Regions from separate parts of the Streptomyces sp. NBC_01116 genome, predicted to be linked through region 3. Evidence: riboswitches for the same ligand, from Rfam matches in the RefSeq annotation. Region 3 holds a riboswitch; each other region holds the start of a gene.
The links. A riboswitch is a leader RNA that binds a small molecule or an ion and turns the genes downstream of it on or off. The one in region 3 is predicted to bind cobalamin.

Region 1: linked by a shared signal. The riboswitch ahead of OG245_RS02500 (ABC transporter substrate-binding protein) and the one ahead of metE (5-methyltetrahydropteroyltriglutamate--homocysteine S-methyltransferase) in region 3 are both predicted to bind cobalamin.
Region 2: linked by a shared signal. The riboswitch ahead of OG245_RS25890 (ribonucleoside-diphosphate reductase subunit alpha) and the one ahead of metE (5-methyltetrahydropteroyltriglutamate--homocysteine S-methyltransferase) in region 3 are both predicted to bind cobalamin.

Annotation. Positions count from the first base shown of each region.
Region 1 is NZ_CP108644.1:617,656-620,824, reverse strand. It holds gene OG245_RS02505 (beta-ketoacyl synthase) at 1-1,032, shown strand, start outside; cobalamin riboswitch at 1,149-1,335, shown strand; gene OG245_RS02500 (ABC transporter substrate-binding protein) at 1,395-2,444, shown strand; gene OG245_RS02495 (FecCD family ABC transporter permease) at 2,501-3,169, shown strand, end outside.
Region 2 is NZ_CP108644.1:5,849,625-5,852,793, forward strand. It holds gene OG245_RS25890 (ribonucleoside-diphosphate reductase subunit alpha) at 1-1,329, opposite strand, end outside; cobalamin riboswitch at 1,463-1,599, opposite strand; gene OG245_RS25895 (GNAT family N-acetyltransferase) at 1,652-2,161, opposite strand; gene OG245_RS25900 (hypothetical protein) at 2,238-2,915, opposite strand; gene OG245_RS25905 (YbdD/YjiX family protein) at 3,050-3,169, opposite strand, start outside.
Region 3 is NZ_CP108644.1:7,360,734-7,363,902, reverse strand. It holds gene metE (5-methyltetrahydropteroyltriglutamate--homocysteine S-methyltransferase) at 1-1,710, opposite strand, end outside; cobalamin riboswitch at 1,876-2,091, opposite strand; gene OG245_RS32290 (hypothetical protein) at 2,418-2,615, shown strand; gene cobF (precorrin-6A synthase (deacetylating)) at 2,704-3,169, opposite strand, start outside.

The DNA.
Region 1 (3,169 bases), 6.7 Mb from region 3:
ACCGCCTTCCGGATGGGCCGGTACGTCAAGTTCGCCGTCCTGGCCGCCCGGGAGGCGGTCGCCGACGCCGGGCTCGACCCCGCGCACTGGGACGGCACCCGCGTCGCCGTCGTCGTCGGCACCAGCAGCGGAGGATCCGCCGGACTCACCGAACAGGCCGTCGTCCTGGAGCGGCGGGGCCCCGGCGCCACCTCGCCCTCGGGCATCCTGCTGACCATCCCGAACATGCCCGCGGCCGAGATCGCCATCGGGATGCGGGCCACCGGCCCCAGCCTGGCGCCGTGCACGGCCTGTTCGTCCGGGGTGACCGCGCTGTCGGTGGCCCGGGACATGCTGACGCTGGGCCAGTGCGACATCGCCATCGCCGGGGCCACCGAGTCGATCGTGTTCCCGGTCGCCATGACCGGCTTCGCCCGCTCGGGCGCGGCGGCGCTGCGGGACGGCGACCCCGCCCGCCTCTGCCGCCCCTTCTCGGCGGACCGGGCCGGGATCGTCATGGGCGAGGGCGCGGCCATCATGGTCCTGGAGCGGGCGGAGGACGCCCGGGCGAGAGGCGCCGTCCCCCGGGCGCTGATCGCGGGCGCGGGCGCCACCACCGACGCCCACCACCCCACCAGCCCCCACCCGTCCGGGGACGTCGCACGGGCGGCGGTCGACGCCGCGCTGCGCGACGCCGGCTGGCGCGCCGAGGACGTCGACCACGTCAACGCGCACGGGACGTCGACCCCCCTCAACGACGCCACCGAGGCCGCCCTCATCGCCCGGTCCTATCCGCACCGGCCGCCCGTCACCGCACCCAAGGGCGTGCTGGGTCACTGCATGGGGGCGGCCGGCGCCATCGAGGCGGGCCTGACGATCCTGACGCTCCAGCACGGAGTGGTCCCCCCGATCGCGAACCTGGACGCCCCCGAGCCCGGGTTCGACATCGACTGCGTCACCAAGGTCCCGCGCGAGGTGCCCGTACGGCGGGCCGTCAGCCACTCCTTCGGCTTCGGCGGCCAGAACGCGGTGATCGCGCTCCAGGCTCCGTAACCCCCGCTCCGGAGCCGGGCGGAATCCGCCGGGCCGGTGTGGCGGGCCGATCCCGCGCCGCACCGGCCTCGTGCACAGCGGCCCGCCGCACCGCCTCCGACCTGCGCGAAGGCCCGTGATAGCTTGCCGGGGCCAGTCGAACCCCACGACGGGGTCAGGGAATCCGGTGCGAATCCGGAACTGACGCGCAGCGGTGAGGGGGACGGGCGGGGCCACGGCCACTGGAGCACGGATGTGCTCCGGGAAGGCGTCCCGCCCGGACGAACCCGAGTCCGAAGACCTGCTGGCACCCGCGCCCGCACCGTGGCGCGGGAACCGTACGACGGGCTCCGCGGCTGGGCCCAGAGACACCGAGGTCCTTCGTGCTGCCCACGGCCACCCCCGCCCCGATACGCACCGCCGCCCTGCTCGCGGCGGGACTCCTCCTGCTGACCGCCTGCGGCGGCGACGGGAGCACCGGCACGGCCGCCGCGGGCGGCACCGCCGACGGATTCCCGGTCACGCTCAAGAACTGCGGGCGCACCGTCACCGTGCAGGCCCCGCCCGAGCGGGCCGTCTCCGTCGACCAGGGATCGACGGAGATCCTGCTCTCGCTCGGACTGGCCGACCGGCTCGCCGCCACCGCCACCTGGACCGACCCGGTCATGAAGGGGCTGGAGAAGGCGAACGCGGGCGTCGAGCGGATCTCGGAGAACCGGCCCTCCTCGGAGAAGGTCCTCGACCAGGAGCCCGACTTCCTCTCCGCGTCCTTCACCTCCACCCTCGCCAAGGGCGGTGTCGCGCCCCGCGAACAGTTCGAGCAACTCGGCGTCCCCACCTACATCTCGCCCGCCGACTGCGCGGGCAAGGACAACAGCGGTGGCGGCGACGGAGCCCGCACCGCGCCGCTGACGATGGACTCCGTCCACACGGAAGTCCGCGAACTGGCCAGGGTGTTCGGCGTTCCCGAGCGCGGCGACGCCCTGGTGAAGAAGCTCCGGGCGCGCGTGGAGCGGGCCACCGACGGCGTCGACGCGTCGGACACCTCCCTCCTCTACTGGTTCTCCGACTCCAAGGCCCCCTACCTCGCGGGCTGTTGCGGAGCCCCCGGCGTCATCACCGAGGAGCTCGGCGCGAAGAACGTCTTCGACGACACCCGCGACGAATGGCCCCGGATCAGCTGGGAGACCGTCGCCGACCGCAACCCCGACGTCCTGGTCATCGGCGATCTGACCCGTACGACGCAGACCGCCGAGAGCGCCGCGAAGAAGATCGAGTTCCTGGAGTCCAACCCGGTCACCAGGACCATGGACGCCGTGAAGAACCGCCGCTACGTGCTGCTCAGCGGACAGGCCCTGAACCCCACCATCCGGACGGTCGAGGGCCTGGAACGCGTCGCGGCCGGACTGCGCGGCTTCGGGCTCGCGGGGTGAGCACCGGGAACCGTACGGCGGCGGAGCCTGCGCCCCCGGCCGGGGAGAGGGACGCGGTGCCACCCGCCTCCCGGCCCGGCCCCTTCCGGAACGTCGCCCGCCTCGCCGTGCCGCTCTCGGCGGGCGGGATCCTGCTCCTGCTGCTCTCCGTCGCGGTCGCCGTGACCATCGGGCCCGCCCGGATCTCCGTGCCCGACGTCTTCTCCGCCGTCGCCGCGCACCTCGGGTTCGGCGACTCGGGGCTCAGCCCGATCCGGGACGGCATCATCTGGAACCTCCGCATGCCCCGCACCCTCCTCGCCGCCGTGTGCGGCGCGGGGCTCGCGGTCTGCGGCACGGTGATGCAGTCCCTGCTGCGCAACCCGCTCGCCGACCCCTTCGTCCTCGGCGTCTCCTCCGGGGCCTCGACCGGGGCGGTCGTGGTGGTCGTCCTCGGGGTCGGCGGGGGAGCTGTGTCGCTGTCGGCCGGGGCGTTCGTCGGGGCGCTGCTCTCGTTCGCCCTGGTGCTGCTGCTCAGCCACACCCTCGGCGGCTCCACCGACCGGGTCGTCCTCTCCGGCGTCGCCGCGATGCAGCTCTTCTCCGCCCTCACCTCCTTCGTCGTGATGACCTCCGCCGACGCCGAACAGACCCGCGGGGTGCTGTTCTGGCTCCTCGGCTCGCTCAGCGGGGTCGGCTGGAGCGAGGTCGTCCTCTGCTCCGCCGTCCTCGCCGTCTGCCTGGTG
Region 2 (3,169 bases), 1.5 Mb from region 3:
GGAGTGCACGACCCGGCCCGGCTCGGCGGTCTGGTTCGCGGTCCGGTTGGAGGCGTCCTTGAACGTCATCCAGCCCTGGCCGGTCTGCGCGAGGGTCCGCATCATCCGGCCGTACAGCTCACGCGCCGGAATCGTCCTGCGCGCCAGGCCCTTGGCCTCGGCCGCCCGGTAGGCCGCGTCGAACGCGTCGCCCCACAGGTCGACCAGCTCGGGCACGTCGGAGGGGGAGAACAGCGACCACTCGGTGTCCGCGTCGACCCGGCGCATGAACTCGTCCGGGATCCAGTGCGCCAGGTTGAGGTTGTGCGTACGCCGCTGGTCCTCACCGGTGTTGTCGCGGAGCTCCAGGAACTCCTCGATGTCCGCGTGCCAGGTCTCCAGGTAGACCGCCGCCGCGCCCTTGCGCCGGCCGCCCTGGTTCACCGCCGCCACGGAGGCGTCCAGCGTCTTGAGGAAGGGCACGATGCCGTTGGAATGCCCGTTGGTGCCCCGGATCAGCGAACCCCGGGCGCGGATGCGGGAGTACGACAGACCGATGCCGCCCGCGTGCTTGGAGAGCCGCGCCACCTGGTGGTAGCGGTCGTAGATCGAGTCCAGCTCGTCCTTCGGCGAGTCCAGCAGATAGCAGGAGGACATCTGCGGGTGCCGGGTGCCGGAGTTGAAGAGGGTGGGGGAGGAGGGGAGGTAGTCCAGCCGGCTCATCAGCCCGTACAGCGCGGCGACCTCGTCCAGCGCCCGCACCGACTCGTCCTCGGCGAGGCCCGCGGCCACGCGCAGCATGAAGTGCTGCGGGGTCTCGATGACCTGCCGGGTGATCGGGTGCCGCAGGAGGTAGCGGCTGTGCAGCGTCCGCAGACCGAAGTAGCCGAAGCGGTCGTCGGCGCCGTCGGCCAGCGCCCGCTCGACCAGCTCGTCCAGCGCCTTGGCGTGCAGTTCCACGAAGGCGGCGGTGCGGTCGGCGATCAGGCCCTCGCGGTGGCCCACGGCGACCGAGGCGGAGAAGTGCGTCGCGCCCTGGCCCGCGGCCTCGTCGGCGATGGTCCGGGTCAGCAGCCGGGCGGCGAGTCTGGAGTACGCCGGGTCCTCGGAGATCAGCCCCGCGGCGGCCTCGGTGGCCAGCGAGCGCAGCTCGGCCTCGTCGGAGCGGGCGTTGCGTCCGCGCAGCGCGGCGGCGGCGACCCGTCCGGGGTCGGTGTCGGGAAGATCGACGGTGAGGTCGGTCAGGGTCCGCAGCAAAGCGGTCCCGGGGCCGTCGTTCGTGCCTGCTCCGGACGTGGTGGAGGCAGCGGATTCGGTGGCTGAAACCGGATCGGCGGGCGCGATGGTCACTGGGCTTTCCCTCGCTCGGCAGGGGCCGGCGGAAGGCGGGGAGCCGGGCAGCGCGAGACCCGGGGCAGGGCAGCACAGCGACGGCGTCCACCGGCCTATCCGCGAGGCCCGGACGTCTGGCGTCCGGTTCGGTCGAGCCGGACGCGCTGTCGACAGGTCTTCGGACTTGCGGGTGTGCAAAAGCACACCGATCACACCGTTGCGGGACAGTTCCGGATTCGCACCGGATTCCCCTGCGGCGACAGCGAGGTCGAGCATACATGTGGGGGCCGCCGGATGAAGCGGCCCCCACATGTTGTGTCGCGACGATTCAACATGCCCCTCAGGAGGGCGCTCCCAGCTCCAGCCGGAAGGTCATGAGCCGTAGTCCCGGCACCGGTTCCCAGTCCCGTTCGGGGGTCCGCGCGAAGCCGAGCCGACGGTAGATCCTATGGGCTCCGAGCATGGCCGGCTGCGTCGACAGGGCCAGCGCCCGCACGCCCTCGGTGGACCGGGCGCGCTCGACGCACGCCCGCACCAGGGCCTCTCCCACACCCCGTCCGCGCCCCTCGCGGGCTACCGCCAGCATCCGGAACTCGGCCTCGTCCGGTCCCGCGATGTCGCGCCACGGCATGCCGGGTGCGGCATACGTCACACCGCCGAGCACCGCCCCGTGCGCGTCGAGCGCGACGAGGACCTCGGCCTCGGCGGCCCGTTGTTCCACCGCCCGCAGCTTGAGCAGATACGGGTCCTGCGGGCCGTCCAGCAGACCGTCGCAGAGATACGCCTCGGCGACGATCTCGCCGAGGACGGCGTACTCGTCGGGCTCCGCCGCCCTGATCGTCAGATCCATCAGCCACTCGCTCCCATGTCGCCACTCGCTCCCGTGTCAGCTACTCGTTCCCGTGCCGGCCACTCGTTCCCGTGCGTCAGCCACTCGCACCCACGTCGTTGTCCGGGGCGCCGTCGCCCACCGGCGGCAGGTCGCCGCGCTCGACCGGCGGCTGCCCGGGGGCGTCGTCGGCCGGCGGCAGCACCTGGTCCAGCTCGTGGCCGTCGGCGCGGTGGGCGGCCCGCGCCGCTGCCCGCAGTGTCGCCCGGTCCACCTCTTCGGGCGCCCCGCTCACGGTGACCACCAGTCCGTCCTGTTCCCAGGCGTACGCGTGGTCCGACTCCGCGGCCCTGTACCACTGTTCGCCGTCCCGCTCACAGGTCAGCAGGGGCTCCTGGCCGCCCGCGGGCGCGGGGTCCTTCGTACAGTCGGCTCCGGCGTGCGCCCGGCGCTCCACCCGCAGGTGGAGCTGCCCGCCGTCGGGCGTGGTGTAGACGCTGCCGAACCCGTCGTCGCCGACCACCCCGACCGACTGGGCGGCCAGGGCGTACCCCGGTACGTCGGTCACCCACACGTGCTCCGTGACGGTCTGCACGGCCAGCGCCCGCGCTTCCAGCTCCGCCCGGTCGGGCGCCGGGTCCGCCGATCCGCTCCGCGCCGCCTCCGCGTCGGGCGCCACCTCGGTGCCGCAGCCCGTCGCCGCCGCCAGGGTCAGCGTCAGCGCCAGGGCCGTGAGTACGGGGCGGAGCCGGGCCCGCCGGGGATGCGATGTCATGGGCACATCCTTTCGTACGGTGAGGGCTCCGCGCACCGGGAAAACGAGCGGCTTCCGGGCTCGTCGGGGGGCGCGAAAAGAGGCCGCCGCGCCCCTGGCGGGGTGCGGCGGCCCCGATCGGCCGGTGGCGGCGCTCAGCAGCAGCGGAAGCCCTCGCGGGGATCCGCCTCGCGGGCGTCCATGCGGCCGCGTTCGAAGGCGCGACGGGTCATCACCGGCGTGTCCGGATCGTGGGTCCTCGCGTGCGCCACGTA
Region 3 (3,169 bases):
GGGGCCGGTGAGCATGCCCTTGACGGGGCGTGCGGTCAGCGACTGCGCGTACGTGGTCCAGCGCACCGTCATCGGCTCGGGGCGCGAGATGTCGCCCGCGAGGACCGGCGGCCGGACGTACCGGGTGCCGTAGGACTGCACCCAGCCGTGCTGGGTGGCGAGGTATCCGGTGAGCTGCTCGGCGAAGTACTGGACCATGTCGTTGCGTTCGGGTTCGCCGTGCACCAGGACGTCGATCCCGGCCTTCTCCTGGAAGGAGAGGACCTCGCGGATCTCGTCCTTGATGCGCTCCTCGTACCCGGCCTCGTCGATCCGCCCCGCACGCAGGTCGGCGCGCGCGGTGCGCAGTTCGGTGGTCTGCGGGAACGAGCCGATCGTGGTCGTCGGGAGCAGCGGCAGCCCGAGGTGGGCGCGCTGGGCGGCGGAGCGCTCGGTGTACGGCTGCGAGCGGCGGCCGTCGGCGTCGGTGATGGCCGCCGTGCGGGCGCGGACGGCCGGGTCGCGGGTGAGCGCGGCGTCGGCGCGGGAGGCCAGGTCGGCGCGGTTGGCGGCGAGTTCGGCCGCGATGGTGTCCGTGCCGGCGCCCAGGCCGCGGGCCAGGACGACGATCTCCTCGGTCTTCTGCCGGGCGAAGGCGAGCCAGCGGGCGATCCCCGGGTCGATGCCCTGCTCGGCGTCCGCGTCCAGCGGGACGTGCAGCAGGGAGCAGGAGGCGGAGACGTCGACCCGGTCGGCGAGGCCGAGGAGGGTGCCGAGGGTGGCGAGCGACTTCTCGTAGTCGTTGATCCAGATGTTGCGGCCGTTCACGACACCGGCGACCAGGCGCTTGCCGGGCAGTCCGCCGGCCGCCGCGAGGTCGTCGAGGTTCCCCGCGCCGGACTCGGTGAAGTCGAGGGCCAGCCCGTCGACGGGGGACTTGGCCAGGACCGTCAGCGCCTCGCCGAGTCGTCCGAAGTAGGAGGCGACCAGCAGTCGGGGCCGGTCGGTGAGTCCGCCGAGCTCACGGTAGGCGCGGGCGGCGGCGTTCAGCTCGGCCGGGGTGCGGTCCTGGACGAGGGCGGGCTCGTCGAGCTGCACCCATGCGGCGCCCGCCGCGCGCAGATCGGCGAGGACCTCGGCGTACACGGGGAGCAGCCGGTCCAGCAGGGTCAGCGGCTCGAAGTCCGCGGCGACGCCGGGGGCCGGCTTGGCGAGCAGGAGGTAGGTGACGGGGCCGACGAGCACCGGCCGGGGCGTCAGGCCGAGGGCCAGCGCCTCCTGGTATTCCGCGACCTGCTTGGCGGAGTCGGTGGTGAACACCGTGTCCGGCCCCAACTCGGGCACCAGATAGTGGTAGTTGGTGTCGAACCACTTCGTCATCTCCAGCGGGGCGACGTCCTGCGTGCCGCGGGCCATGGCGAAGTAGCCGTCGAGGGCGTCGGTGTCGACCGCTTCGCGGTGCCGCCCGGGGATGGCGCCGACCATGACGCTGGTGTCCAGGACGTGGTCGTAGTACGAGAAGTCGCCGGTCGGCACCTCGTGGACGCCGGCCTCGGCGAGCTGCCGCCAGGTCCCCCGGCGCAGTTCGGCGGCGGTCTCCCGGAGGGCGTCGGCGTCGACGCGGCCCTTCCAGTAGCCCTCGACGGCCTTCTTCAGTTCGCGGTTGGGGCCCTGGCGGGGGTAGCCGTACACGGTGGCTCGTGCTGCCGCGGCTGCGGGCTTCGCTGTCACGTGACTCTCCTTCGCGAGCGTGTCTGCGGGACGGACCCCGGGACCGGACGCGGACGCGAAGGGATGACGCATCGGGCGGAGACCGGGACACGTCGCATCCGTGTCCGTCCGCCCGATGGTTACGCCGACCCGCCCACGAGGTCACCGAGATCTCCGCACGCGAACGGTCGCGTGCGGGCAACGGGCAGGTCTTCGGACTCGCGGGCACGTCTGCCGGGGCAGACACCTACTGGCCGTCGCTTCCCAGACCCGGCCGGGCCCAGTGCGTATGACGGCGGTCGTTCCCACTCACCGCTGCGGGGCAGTCCCGGATTCCCACCGGGTTCCCTCTTGCGACACCCTGTCTGGCGGACAGGGTGAACCAGCTGCACCGATCACCCTAAGGGGACGCCCGGCCCGCGCACACCGTTGTTCACACTTCGGACGGTGACGTGGGACACGGGCCGGCGCACTCCCCGGCTCCGGGCCGGACTCCGTCGCGGCGGGTCACAGCGTCGAGCTACGCGCGTTCTCCGCTCGTTCGGCTGTTCGTCAGCGCCGTGCTGACCGCCAGTCAGGTCGGGCGCGTCCACTGGACGCGACAGTGACACAGATGTAACCGAATGGCGTAGGGACTGCGGAACCACCGAGCGTCACAAGCCGTTCTTCTTCCCACTACACGGCCGCCGACCCGCGGCGAGGCCGACCGAGGAAACGGAAAACGCCAGATGAAGAAGACAGTCGGGTGGGCCCAGGACGGCGACGACTGGACGATCACCGTGAACGGCACGCTGTATCGCGCGATCGAACGACCCGCGGACGGCCGGGTGCACGACTACCTGGTGCGGGGCGACGACCTCACCGCCGAATGCCCGAGCCTGGGGCACGGGCTCGGCGTGATCAGGGCGCACGAGACCGGGCGCTGACGCCTCCTGACACCTCGGCCGGTCCGACGACGAGGTGCGGAGGCCCTCGCCGCCCGCGCCTCGGCGCGGACCCGTGAGCCGGCGGCCGTCAGTCGCCGTCGGCGCCCGGCGCCCGGCTCAGCAGGTAGGTGTCCATGATCCAGCCATGCCGTTCGCGGGCCTCCGCGCGCAGCCCGCTGATCCGGCCGGCCACCTCGTCGAGCGGGCCGGAGACCAGGATCTCTTCCGGGGTCCCGATGTAGGCGCCCCAGTGGATCCACCACCCGACGCCCGCCAGATGCGTGAAGCTCTCGTGGCCGTCGAGCATCACGACGAGGTCGCAGTCCTCGGGGAATCCCCGGGCGAGACGCCGTCCCGGGGTGATGTGGACGGGGCGGCCGACCTGATTCAGGGTGACGCGGTGCCGGGCGGCGAGGGCGGAGACGCTGCTGATGCCGGGGATCACCTCGTGGCCGAATTCCACCGTCCCGCGGCCTCGGATGTCGTCGAGGATGGCGAGGGTGCTGTCGTACAGGGACGGGTCGCCCCACACCAGGAAGGCTCCGCACTGCCCC